Linked DNA regions of Nonomuraea africana. The protein of the gene in region 1 interacts with the protein of each later gene in a pairwise test. Links are inferred from orthologs where the notes say so. Each region holds a gene or a part of one and is shown on either strand. Other genes may lie near its edges. The genes, in order: H4W81_RS20760 and H4W81_RS30725.

Region 1 (5,108 bases):
CTCGCGCACCGCGGCGATGACGGCGAAGCGGCGGCGGTCCTTGCCGAGCACGCCGAGCGTGCGGAAGGCGGACCGCATCGAGTCGGGGTTGGCGTTGTAGGCGTCGTTGATGACGGTGACCCCGTCGGGGCGCTCGGTGACCTCCATGCGCCACCTGCTGCGCGGCTCGGCCTCTGACAGCTCGTCGGCGATGGTCGCCACGGGCAGACCGAGCTCGTAGGCGGCGGCCGCGGCGGCGAGCGCGTTCTCCACGGCGTGCTCGCCGTACAGCCTGAGCGCGACGTGCGCGGCGCCCGAAGGGGTGCGCAGCGTGAAGGAGGCGCGCCCCCGCTCGTCGACGACGATGTCCTCGGCCCGGACGGCGGCGTCCTCGCTCCTGCCGAAGTAGGTGACCCGCGCCTTGGAGCGGGAGGCCATCTGGCGCACCAGCGGGTCGTCGGCGTTGAGCACCGCCACCCCGTCGGACGGCAGCGCCTCGACCAGCTCGCCCTTGGCCTGCGCGATGGCCTCCTTGCCGCCGAACACGCCGATGTGCGCGGTGCCGACGTTGAGCACCACGCCGATGCGCGGCGGCGCGACGCGCGCCAGGTGCGCGATGTCGCCCGCGTAGCGCGCGCTCAGCTCGAGCACCAGGAACCTGGTCTCGTGGTCGGCCTTCATCACGGTGAGCGGATGGCCGATCTCGTTGTTGAGCGAGCCGACCGGCGCGATGCTGGGACCCATCCGCGCGGTCAGCCTGGCCAGCAGGTCCTTGGTGGTCGTCTTGCCGGCCGAACCCGTGATGCCGACCACGGTGGCGTTCGGGAGCGCGGCCGCCACGGCCGTGCCGAGCGCGGCCAGCGCGGCGAAGATGTCGGTCACGATCACCGCGGGCGCCGCGACCGGCCTGGTGGCCAGCACCGCCACGGCGCCCGCCTCGATCGCCTGGGCGGCGTAGTCGTGACCGTCGACGCGAGCGCCCTTGATCGCCACGAACAGGGATCCCGGCTCGACCTCCCGCGAGTCGATCACGACGGGACCGCGCACCACGGCGCGGGGGTCGGCCATGCCCGACAGGGCGCCGGAAGTGATGTCGGCGATCCTGGCCAGCGGCAACGGGATCATAGGTTCTTCCTGCTTTCCTTGCGTGCGTCGATCGCCCCGGCGACGACGGCCCTGTCGTCGAAGGGGATCACCTCACCTGAGATGTACTGGCCCTGCTCATGGCCCTTGCCCGCCACGACGACCACGTCGCCGCGCTGGGCGGTGCCGATCGCCAGGCCGATCGCCGCGGCCCTGTCGGGCTCGACGATCACGTGGGCGCGCGTGCCGGGCGGCACCCGCAGCGCTCCGTCCATCATCGCGGCCAGGATCGCCAGCGGGTCTTCCGAACGCGGGTTGTCGCTGGTGAAAATCGCCACATCGGCCAGCCTCGCGGCAGCCTCGCCCATGAGCGGGCGCTTGCCCTTGTCGCGGTCGCCGCCGCAGCCGAGCACGATGGTCAGCCGGCCCGCGGTGATGGCGCGCAGCGACTCGAGCACGGACTCGACGGCGCCCGGTTTGTGAGAATAGTCGACCACGGCCTGGAACTCGGCGTCGGCGGCGGTGATGCGCTGCATCCGGCCGGGCACGCCGGTCATCGAACCCACCCCGTGGACGGCGGCGCGCAGCGGCACCCCCGCCTCGACCAGCGTGACGATCGCGCCGAGCGCGTTGGCGACGTTGAACGGTCCGGGCAGGGAGATCGCCACGTCGTCCTCGACGCCGCCGGGGCCGACCACCCTGAAGGCGCTCCCGTCGGCGCCGAGCCTGACGTCGAGCGCGCGCCAGTCGGCCTCGGGATCGCCCGCGGCGGAGAACGTGGTCATCGGGATCGCGGCGAGTTTCAGCAGCTCACGGCCGTGGCGGTCGTCGAGGTTGGTCACGCCCGTCCTGCTGAACTCGGGCTGGAACAGCTTCACCTTGGTGGCGAAGTAGTCGTCGAGGTCCTTGTGGAAGTCGAGGTGGTCCTGGGAGAGGTTGGTGAACAGGGCCACGTCGAAGAAGACGCCGTCGACCCTGCCGAGCGCCAGCGCGTGGCTGGAGACCTCCATGGCCGCGGCGGTGACGCCGCGCTCGCGCATGAGGGCGAACAGGCCGTGCAGGTCGGTGGCCTCGGGCGTGGTCAGCTTGGGTTCGATGACCAGGTCGGCCGCGTGGACCTCGACGCCGCCGACGAGGCCCGTGGTGTGGCCCGCGGCGCGCAGCCCGGCCTCCAGCAGGAACGTGATGGTCGACTTGCCGCTGGTGCCCGTGACGCCGAGGACGGAGATGTCGTGGGCGGGCTGGCCGTACACCCAGGAGGAGATCTGGCCGAGCACGCGGCGGGGGTCGCCGAGGACGAGGACGGGCAGGCCCGTGGCGGCCGCGGCGTCGCGGCCGGCCGGGTCGGTCAGGATCGCCACCGCGCCGCTCGCCATCGCCTGCGCGGAGAAGTCGGCGCCGTGGGCGCTGTTGCCGGGCAGCGCCACGTAGAGGTCGCCGGGGACGACCTGGCGCGAGTCGATCGTGACGCCGGTGACGGCGGCCAGCGGTGAACGTGAGCTGCCTGACGGGGCGTCAAGCATGGCCGCCAGCCCGCTCAGTGGCCGGGGCGGGCTGGTCTTGGGGCGCATAGACGACGGGGGACGCACGGCGAGAGCGTACCCTCCCTGTTCATTGTCCGGCGCCGATCCGCGCGGGTGACGCGGACGGGCCTGTGGGCGGAATCTTCCTGCTCTTGATGGCGAACGTCATCACGTCCTTGAACACAGGGGCCGCGATGTGCCCGCCGTAGATGTCCTTGGCCGGCTTCTGCACCACCGCGAGCACCACGAGCTCGGGCTTGTCCGCGGGGGCGAAACCAACGAAAGAGGCGGTGTAGCCGTTGTAGCGGCCCAATTGCTGATCGTATCGGTTCGCGGTGCCTGTCTTGCCCGCCACCCGGTATCCGGGGATGGCGGCAAGGGTACCGGTGCCCTCCGCGCTGACCGCGCCCTCGAGCATGGACGCGATCTCGCCTGCCGTGGCCTGGCTGACCACCCTGGTCTGCTTACCCGGGCGGGAGGGGACGAACCTGCCGTTCGGGCCGGTCGTGCCCGCCACGATCTGCGGCTGGATCCTGACCCCGCCGTTGGCGATGGTCTGGTAGACGCTCGCGGTCTGCAGCGCGGTCACCGACACGCCCTGCCCGTAGGCCACCGTGCAGCGCTGGGTGCCCGACCAGCTCGTGTGGTTCGGCAGCAGGCCCGCCTCCTCGCCCGGCAGGCCGAGGCCGGGCCGCGAGCCGAAGCCGAAGTTCCTCAGCATCGTGTACAGCCCCTGGTCACCTACCCGGCGCGCGGCGTGGATGGTGCCGACGTTGCTGGAGGTCTCGACGATCTCCTTGAACGTCATGACTTTCGTCGGGTGCGGATGGGAGTCCTTCAGCGTCTGGTCGGCGCACCTGATGTGGTCGGCCACCCTGAAGGTCGTCTGGGGCGTGACGGCTCTCGCCTCGATCGCGGCGGCCGCGGTGATGACCTTGTTGGTGCTGCCCGGCTCGAAGACCTCCGACACCGCGCGGTTGACGTAGGAGGTGTCGCCCGCCTTCTGCCAGTTGTTCAGGTCGAGCTCGGGGGCGTTGGCCATGGCGATGATCTGGGCGGTCTTGACGTCCATCACGATCACCGTGCCGCTGAGGGCGCCGCTGGCGGCGACCTGCGCGGTGATGGCCTTCTGGGCGGCCCACTGGACGTCGCGGTCGATGGTCAGCCGCACGTCGCTGCCCTCGACCGGGGCCTGGCGCTGGCTGCGGGTCATCGGGATGCGCTGGCCGTCGCGGCCCTGCTCCACGCTCTGCTTGCCGTCGCGGCCCGCCAGCACGGAGTTGCGCATCTGCTCGACGCCCTCGAGGCCGGTGCCGTCGTTGCCGACGAAGCCGATCAGCGTGCCGGCCAGGTCGCCCGCGGGATAGGTCCTGCGGTAGGTCTTCTTGGTGGTGACCGCGGGCAGCTCCTGCTCCAGCAGCCGGTCGGCGACGACGGGGTCGACGTCGCGGGCGATCAGCTCGTACCGCGAGGTGACCCTGGCCAGCTTCGCGGTGACCTCGGCGGGAAGCTTGTTCAGCTCCTTGGCCAGCACGGCGGCCACGTGGGCGCGCCGGGCGGCGGGCACCTTGCTCGGGTCGATCGCGACCTCGCGCGCCTCGATCGTGACGGCCAGCTCGTGCCCGTTGACGTCGGTGATCGAGCCGCGCTTGGCCTGGATGGTCTCGCTGATCACCCGCTGGTCGGCCGCCTTGGCCTGGTAGATCTTGGAGTCGAGGCCCTGCAGCTGGATGAGCCGCCCGGCGAAGATCGACAGGATGAAGGTCATGCCGATCAGGCCGATGTTGATCCGCCTGCGCGGGTTGCCCAGGCGCAGTACCAGCGGGGGGCGGGGCGGCGGCGGCGGCCTGCGCCCCTGCCGGCGGGAGTCGGCCCTGGGCGGGCCCTGGGGCGGACCCTGCGGGGGCCGCGGCCCGCGCCGCTGTGCGCCGGCCCGCGGCTGGGGCACGGTGTCCTCGGCACGGGCGCGCCTGCTCTCCTGCGCCGCGGCCCCGGTGAGACCCCTCGGCAGGTCGAAGGGATCGTCCCCGCGGGCCTGACGGCCCTTGCGGCGCTCGGTGTCGTCCTGGCGGGGACGGCCGGCGTCGTCAGGACGGTCGCGGCGGCCGGCGTCGTCCGGCCGGCTCCGGCGGTCGGCGTCGTCGGGTCTGGGGCGACGGTCGGTGTCGTCGGGTCTGTTGCGGCGGGGTGGATCGTCGGGCGAGGGACGGCCCGCCCCGCCCTGCCGTCCCGACCGTCCGGGACCTCCGGGCGTACGACGAACGGCGCCGGGCCCTCCCTGAGAGCCGGCGCCGGAACCGCCACGACCGGGACCCTGCCCCCGGCCGCCTGTCTCCCTCACCTGTTCGCGCCTACCTCGATCGAGTTGGCCGTCGGGTCCCACGCCTGGCCCTGCTTCTCCGCCTTGTCGGCCAGGGCGCCCGGCTGCTCCTCGCGGATGATCTGCTGCTCGAGGCTGCTGCTCTCGCGCTGCAGCTGGGCGATCTCGTCGCGCAGCGTGCTCTGGGTGAAGGAGTCGCGGTT
Region 2 (7,284 bases), 2.1 Mb from region 1 along the record:
TCGTGGGTGAGCTCCTCGTCGAGCTCGTCCTCCTCCTCGCTCCCGTCGTCGTCGAGGTCGGAGATGGGCCCGGCGATGCCCGCGACGACCCTGAGCCACAGCTCGCGGTCGTCGTCCGGGATGAGCCCGCCCTCGAAGCCCGCGCAGGCCCGCAGCACGCTGCCCGGGTAGCCGGGGAAGGCGAGCAGCTCGCGGAGCCTGGTGGCGGCCTGACTCAGCTCGGCCTCGGGCAGTTCGGGCCGCTTGGGCAGCTCGGACATGATCCGCCGCAGCTCGGCCAGCGCGTAGGCCTCCTCCTCGTCCCACGCGGCGAACAGCTCCTCGTCCTGCTCGTCGCCGACCACCACGCTCGGCACCCTGCCGTCGGGCAGCGGGGTGTTGAGCCAGTGTTCCTGCAGCTCCTCGTAGGCGGCGCGGGCCGCCTTGTCGCCCTTGGCCAGCAGGTCGGGGTCGATCTCGCCCGCCTCGATGCGCTCCTCCAGGTAGGCGACGAACCTCGCGTGCATCTCCTCGGCGACGGGACCGCGCTCGTCCTCCTCCGGCCAGACGAAGTAGCTGGGCGTGAGCAGGATGGGCTCGCTGCCCGTCGCCTCAAGCCAGCGCTGCACGTCGCCGACGGTGGCCGTGCCCGACTCGATCGCGCTGAGCGTGGCCCTGGCGCTCTCCCAGAAGGTGGCCGACAGCGGGTTACCCACGGCCAGCATGGCTCTGCGCAGGTCGGGCATGGCCACAAGAGCCACCCCCGACGGTACGGCCAGCAGCGCGCGGGCCACATCCCTGCGGGTCAGTCCGGTGGCGGGGCGCCCGGCGTGAGCGCTCACGAAGTCTAGGTCCACGCTCCGTAACCTACGCCCCACCGCGCCCATCAGTCGAAGAGGCAGCGCTGCCGTCGAGGGCTGCCGTCGAGGCTCCGCGCGACCTCCGGTGACGGCCGCGCGCGTGAGAGGCTGGTCGTATGAACAGGCTGCAGCACGCCACCAGCCCCTACCTCCAGCAGCACGCCGCCAACCCGGTCGACTGGTTCGAGTGGGGACAGGAGGCGTTCGAGGAGGCCAGGCGGCGGGAGGTGCCCCTGCTGATCTCGGTGGGCTACTCGGCCTGCCACTGGTGTCACGTCATGGCGCACGAGAGCTTCGAGGACGACGAGACCGCGCGGCTCATGAACGCGTACTTCGTCAACGTCAAGGTCGACCGCGAGGAACGGCCCGACGTCGACGCGGTCTACATGAGCGCCACGCAGGCCATGACGCAGCACGGCGGCTGGCCGATGACCGTTTTCGCCACTCCTGAGGGCCACCCGTTCTACTGCGGCACCTACTTCCCGAGGCCGCAGTTCCAGCGGCTGCTGGTGGGCGTGCACAACGCGTGGACGGGCGACAGGGAGCAGGTGCTCGAACAGGGCTCGAAGGTCGTCGAGGCGCTCAACAGCGGCGCGACCCTGCCGAGCGGCCCGCTGCCGACGGCGGAGACGCTGGAGCTGGCCGTCCGGAATCTGGAGCAGTCCTTCGATCCGGCGCGCGGCGGCTTCGGCGGGGCGCCGAAGTTCCCGCCGTCGATGGTGCTGGAGTTCCTGCTGAGAAGCGGCGAGCACGACATGTCGGGCAGGACACTCGAGGCGATGGCGCGCGGCGGGATCTACGACCAGCTCGGCGGCGGGTTCGCCCGCTACAGCGTCGACGCGGAGTGGGTCGTGCCGCACTTCGAGAAGATGCTCTACGACAACGCGCTGCTGCTGAGGGTCTACACGCACTGGTGGAGGGCCACGGGCGCGCCGCTGGCCCGCAGGGTGGCGCTGGAGACCGCCGACTGGCTGCTGCGCGAGATGCGTACGCCCGAGGGCGGGTTCGCCTCGGCGCTCGACGCCGACAGCGAGGGCGAGGAGGGCAGATTCTACGTCTGGACGCCCGCGCAACTGCGTGAGGTCCTCGGCGAGGACGCGGACTGGGCCGTCGACCTGTTCGAGGTGACGGGCACCTTCGAGCACGGTTCCTCGGTGCTGCAACTGCTGGAGGACCCCGACGACCCCGCCAGGTTCGCGCGGGTGCGCGCGCGGCTGATGGCCGCGAGGGACCAGCGCGTACGGCCCGGCCGCGACGACAAGGTGGTCGCCTCGTGGAACGGCCTGGCCGTCGCCGCCCTCGCCGAGACCGGAACGGTCTTCGAGCGTCCCGACCTGGTCGAGGCGGCCCGCGCGGCCGCGACGCTCCTGGCGGAGACGCACGTCACCGGCGACCGGCTGCTCAGGACCTCGCGCGACGGACGGCCAGGCCGGAACGCCGGAGTGCTCGACGACTACGCGAACCTGGCGGAGGGCCTGATCGCGCTCTACGGCGTGACCGGCGAGACCCCCTGGTTCGAGCTGGCCGGCCGCCTGCTCGACGTGGTGCTCGACCGGTTCGCCGACGGCCGGGGCGGCTTCTTCGACACCGCGGACGACGCCGAGCGGCTCTTCCAGCGTCCGCAGGACCCCGCCGACAACGCCACCCCATCGGGCCAGTTCGCCGCCGCGGGGGCGCTGCTGTCCTATGCGGCGCTGACCGGCTCCGCCCGGCACAGGGAGGCGGCGGAGGCGGCGCTCGGCACGGTCTCCGTGCTGGCCAGAGGGCACGCCAGGTTCGCCGGGTGGGGGCTCGCCGTGGCGCGGGCCGCGCTCGCGGGCCCCGTCGAGGTGGCCGTGGTCGGGCCCGGGGACGACCCGCGCACGGCGGCGCTGCACAGGGCGGCGCTGCTCGCCGACGTCCCCGGCCTGGTCGTGGCCCTCGGCACCGAGACGGGAACCGCGCCGGACGGGGCTGGGGCGGTCGTGCCGCTTCTGAAGGGGCGCGGGCCCGTCGAAGGGGCTCCCGCGGCCTACGTCTGCAGGGGGTTCACCTGCCGGCTGCCGGTGACCACGCCCGCCGACCTGCGGAAGGAGCTAGCGGCCTGGCGGGGTTGAGGTGTCGTCCAGCTCGCCGGGCCCGGACGTGGCGTTCGAATCCGGCCGGGCGGGCTGCTGATCCGACTGCTGCTCCTCCTCGGAGTTGGCGTCGCCCCTGTCGGTCTCCTCCGGAATGGTCGGCGTGTCGGGGGTCGAGGAGTCGGGCGGCGAGGGCGGCGGCGAGCCGAACTCCTCGTCACCGCGTCCCTCGTCGCGCCACCGCTCGGTCCAGTCGCCGTTGTCGCGCTGGTCGTAGCCGTTGCCGACGTCGTCGCCGCCGTCGCGGTAGTCGTCCCAGCCGTAGCCGTGGTCGGAGGGCTCGGGGAACTGCTCGACCGGCTCGTCGGCGAGGGCCTCGGTCATGAAGGCCTTCCAGATGCGCGCGGGGAGCTGGCCGCCGAACTGCACGCCGTACCCGGGGATCTCGACGGTCTTGTTGTCGTCGCGGAACATGTTGACCGCGGTGGCCAGCTGCGGCGTGAAGCCGTTGAACCAGACGGCGCCCGAGCTGTCGGTGGTGCCGGTCTTCCCGGCGACGGGCCGGTCGTAGAGGCGGGCGCCGGTGCCGGTGCCGTACTTCACGACCTGCTCCATGGCGTAGATCGTGTCGGCGGCGGCCTGCTTGCTCACCACGATCGTGGCCTTGGGCTTGACGACCTTCTTCTTGCCGTAGGTGTCGGTCACCGACTTGATGACGTGCGTCTCCATGTGGACACCGCCGTTGGCCAGGCTGGCGAAGCCCGAGGCGTTCTGCACGGCGCTCACCGAGGCGACGCCGAGCGGGAAGGAGGCGGCCGCCTGGTGCGGCTGGAGCTGGCCTGCGGGGATGCCCGCCAGCTCGGCGGTCTTGGCCACCTTGTCCAGGCCGACCTTCTGGCCGAGGTCGACGAAGGCGGTGTTGACGGAGTTCTGGGTGGCCCGCACCAGGTCGATGTGACCGTAGGAGCGCCCGCTGTCGTTGGGGATGGGCTGGGAGGCGCCGGGCACGGTGATGGGTGAGTTGCCGTCGACCGTGGTGGACAGGCTGTAGCCGTTGTCGAGCGCGGCCGCCAGCGTGTAGGGCTTGAAGGTCGAGCCCGCCTGCACCTTGGCGGAGAAGGCGTTGTCCCACGACTGGTCCTTGCGCCCGCCGTAGAAGGCGACGACCTCGCCGGTCGCGGGATCGACCGCGGCCAGGCCGGTGCGGACCTTCTTCGGCGTGCCGGACGGCACGACGGACTTCACCGCTCGCTCGGCCGCGGCCATGAGGTCCTTGTCGAACGTCGTGACGATCTTCAGGCCGCCGCCGTTGATGTCCTCGTCGGTGTAGCCGCGGGCGTGCAGCTCCTCGCGCACCCTGTCGACCATGACCTGGTCCTGGCCCTTGAGGCTGAAGGCGGCCTTGGGCTCGCCGAGCGTGGGGAAGATCTGCGCCGCCGCCTGGTCGGCGGTGATCGCCTTGGTCTTCACCATGGCGTCGACGATCGCCTTCCACCTCGTCCTGGCCGCGTCGAGGTCGGCGCCCTGCGGGTCGGCGAACCTGCTGGGCTGCTGGATGACCGCGGCCAGGTAGGCGCCCTCCGACACCGACAGCTTGGCGACGTCCTTGCCGAAGTAGGCCTGCGCGGCGGCCTGGATGCCGTTGGCGCCCCTGCCGAAGTAGATGGTGTTGAGGTACTGCTCCAGCACCCAGTCCTTCGACTTCGACTGGTCGACCTTGATGGAGATCAGGATCTCCTTGAACTTCCTGGTGATCGAGCGTTCCTGGCTGAGGCCGCTGTAGTAGTTGCGGACCATCTGCTGGGTGATGGTGGAGCCGCCCTGCAGCTGCTTGCCCGTGACGGTGGACCAGACGGCGCGGGCGGTGCCCTTGAAGGACACGCCGCTGTCGGTGTAGAAGGACCGGTTCTCGGCGGCGATCACGGCCTCGCGCACGTGCTCGGGCACCTGCTCGAGCTTGACGTTCCTACGGTTGACGCCCTGCTTGGCCAGCACGCTCTTGCCGTCGCGGTAGTAGATCACCGAGCCCTGGGCGGTGGCTTCCTTCTGCGTGCTGTCGGGGATGGGGGTCATCGCCCACGCCACCCCGAACAGGCCGATCAACGCGACGATTCCGACGCCGAACGAGATGGCCACGTAGCGAAGGATGCGTCGCTTCCGCATGCCCTTGTCCCCACCAATCCGCACAAGCGCCCCCGATCGCAAGCTCAGCAAACCCCCGTCAGCTGGGCGGAAGGCCAAGAATAAACGATCGGTAACGATGCTAGGGCTTGCGGACGCCGCGTCGTGGGACATCGGCGACCAACGGCAGAACTCGGTATGGGACGGGTGTGTCGAGCACGATGACCGAAGAGGTCCGCAGAACCCCCTGAACATCGACAATCTGGTCGATGACCCGCTGCAGGTCGGAGTTGCTGCGCGCGACGACCCTGCACAGCAGGTCGCTGCCGCCCGTGATGGTGTGGACCTCCAGCACCTCCGGGATGTGCGCGAGGCGGTCGGCGACCGGGTCGTGCCCGCTGACCTGCCTGATCTCCATCGTCACGAACGCGGTCACGTCGTAGCCCAGCGCGGTGGGCGAGACGTCGGGCCCGAACCCGGTGATGACCCCCCTGGCGATCATGCGGTCGAGCCGGGCCTGGACGGTGCCGCGGGCGACGCCGAGCCGCCGGGAATACTCCAGCACACCCAGGCGCGGCTCGTTGGCGAGCAGACTGAGCAGTTTGGCGTCCAGTTCGTCGATGGTCATGGACAAATTGTCCACTATTTCAAGTGACAGTTGCGCATGCCGTCCATACAAATCAAGAGTTAGCCGTATGAGCGACGTGTTTCCGGTCAAAGGCATGGATGCCGTGGTGTTCGCCGTGGGCAACGCCAAGCAGGCGGCCCACTACTACTCCACCGCGTTCGGGATGCGGCTGGTGGCCTACCGCGGCCCAGAGAACGGCAGCAGGGACGAGGTGGCCTACGTCCTGACCTCGGGTGGGGCCCGTTTCGAGTTCCGCGCTTCGGTTCGTCCCGGCACGGACCTGGCGCGTCATGTCGCCGAGCACGGTGACGGCGTGATCGACCTGGCCATCGAGGTGCCCGACGTCGAGGCGGCCTACGCGCACGCCGTCGCGCAGGGGGCGCGCGGGCTCGCCGAGCCGTACACGATGGAGGACGAGCACGGGAAGGTGGTGATCGCGGCCATCGCCACCTACGGCGAGACCCGGCACACCCTCGTCGACCGCTCCAACTACTCGGGCGCCTACCTGCCCGGCTACCGCGCGGCCGAGCCGATCACGCAGCCGCCCGCCAAGCGCTTCTTCCAGGCGGTCGACCACTGCGTCGGCAACGTCGAGCTCGGCAAGATGGACGAGTGGGTGGAGTTCTACAAGCGGGTGATGGGCTTCACCAACATGGCGGAGTTCATCGGCGACGACATCGCCACCGAGTACTCCGCGCTGATGTCGAAGGTCGTCGCGGACGGCACGCGCAAGGTGAAGTTCCCGCTCAACGAGCCTGCGATCAGCCGCAAGAAGTCGCAGATCGACGAGTACCTCGAGTTCTACGGCGGCCCCGGCGTGCAGCACATCGCGCTGGCCACCAACGACATCCTCACCACCGTCGACAACATGCGGGCGGCGGGCGTCGACTTCCTCGACACCCCCGACTCCTACTACGACGACCCCGAGCTGCGCGCCAGGATCGGCCAGGTGCGGGCGCCGATCGAGGAGCTGAAGAAGCGCAAGATCCTCGTCGATCGCGACGAGGACGGCTACCTGCTGCAGATCTTCACCAAGCCGGTGCAGGACCGCCCGACGGTCTTCTTCGAGCTGATCGAACGGCACGGCTCGCTCGGCTTCGGCAAGGGCAACTTCAAGGCGCTGTTCGAGGCGATCGAGCGCGAGCAGGAGCGCCGCGGCAACCTGTAGAGGTTTGCCCTGGTCAGAGGTGGGCGATCAGCCAGCTGGTCGCCGCCGTGCTCAGCGCTCTGTGCTGCTTGAGCATCGTCGACGATGGTTGGATCCTGTTCGACCGGCGCAAGCAGGCCCTGCACGACAAGGCGGCCAAGACCGTTGTCGTAGATGCCTGACCAGCGACGATTCATTCGCGTAGGCTACTAGGCCATGCGTTCCGCTCTGCTCGCCATCCTTCTGGGCGTGGCCGCCTGCGCCCCCTCCAACGGGGACGCCTTTTCCTCGGCCACCGCCCAGACGCCCACGCCCGTGCAGTCGGGCGAGGGGTGGGGTGCGCACGGCATCGGCGACACCGACTTCCCCCTCGACGGGAACGGCGGCTACGACATCTCCCGCTACCACCTGAAGATCGGCTACGACCCCGCCACCAAACACCTCACCGGGCTCGCCTCGATCGAGGCCGCGGCCACGCAGCCGCTGCGGCGC

Evidence for each region.
Region 2: the proteins of H4W81_RS20760 (region 1) and H4W81_RS30725 interact in binary tests that used the Escherichia coli proteins (3 or more experiments, as listed by UniProt). The link is inferred for Nonomuraea africana from one-to-one orthologs.

What each region holds. Positions count from the first base shown.
Region 1 is NZ_JADBEF010000001.1:4,398,823-4,403,930, forward strand. The notes cover bases 2,014-4,909. They hold H4W81_RS20760 (peptidoglycan D,D-transpeptidase FtsI family protein), read right to left. Parts: upstream 4,354-4,909; coding sequence 2,674-4,353; downstream 2,014-2,673. Other genes in these bases: H4W81_RS20755 (UDP-N-acetylmuramoyl-L-alanyl-D-glutamate--2,6-diaminopimelate ligase), read right to left, coding at 2,014-2,633. Also shown: H4W81_RS20750 (UDP-N-acetylmuramoyl-tripeptide--D-alanyl-D-alanine ligase), read right to left, coding at 1-1,104; more of H4W81_RS20755, read right to left, coding at 1,101-2,013; cell division protein FtsL, read right to left, coding at 4,923-5,108. UniProt on the Escherichia coli protein: Essential cell division protein that catalyzes cross-linking of the peptidoglycan cell wall at the division septum. Required for localization of FtsN.
Region 2 is NZ_JADBEF010000001.1:6,493,435-6,500,718, forward strand. What follows is about bases 2,488-5,452. They hold H4W81_RS30725 (transglycosylase domain-containing protein), read right to left. Parts: upstream 5,060-5,452; coding sequence 2,915-5,059; downstream 2,488-2,914. Other genes in these bases: H4W81_RS30720 (thioredoxin domain-containing protein), read left to right, coding at 2,488-2,935; H4W81_RS30730 (Lrp/AsnC family transcriptional regulator), read right to left, coding at 5,160-5,452. In the rest of the region: H4W81_RS30715 (hypothetical protein), read right to left, coding at 1-836; more of H4W81_RS30720, read left to right, coding at 956-2,487; more of H4W81_RS30730, read right to left, coding at 5,453-5,645; hppD (4-hydroxyphenylpyruvate dioxygenase), read left to right, coding at 5,713-6,813; H4W81_RS47765 (RDD family protein), read left to right, coding at 6,882-6,974; H4W81_RS30740 (M1 family metallopeptidase), read left to right, coding at 7,009-7,284. UniProt on the Escherichia coli protein: Cell wall formation. Synthesis of cross-linked peptidoglycan from the lipid intermediates.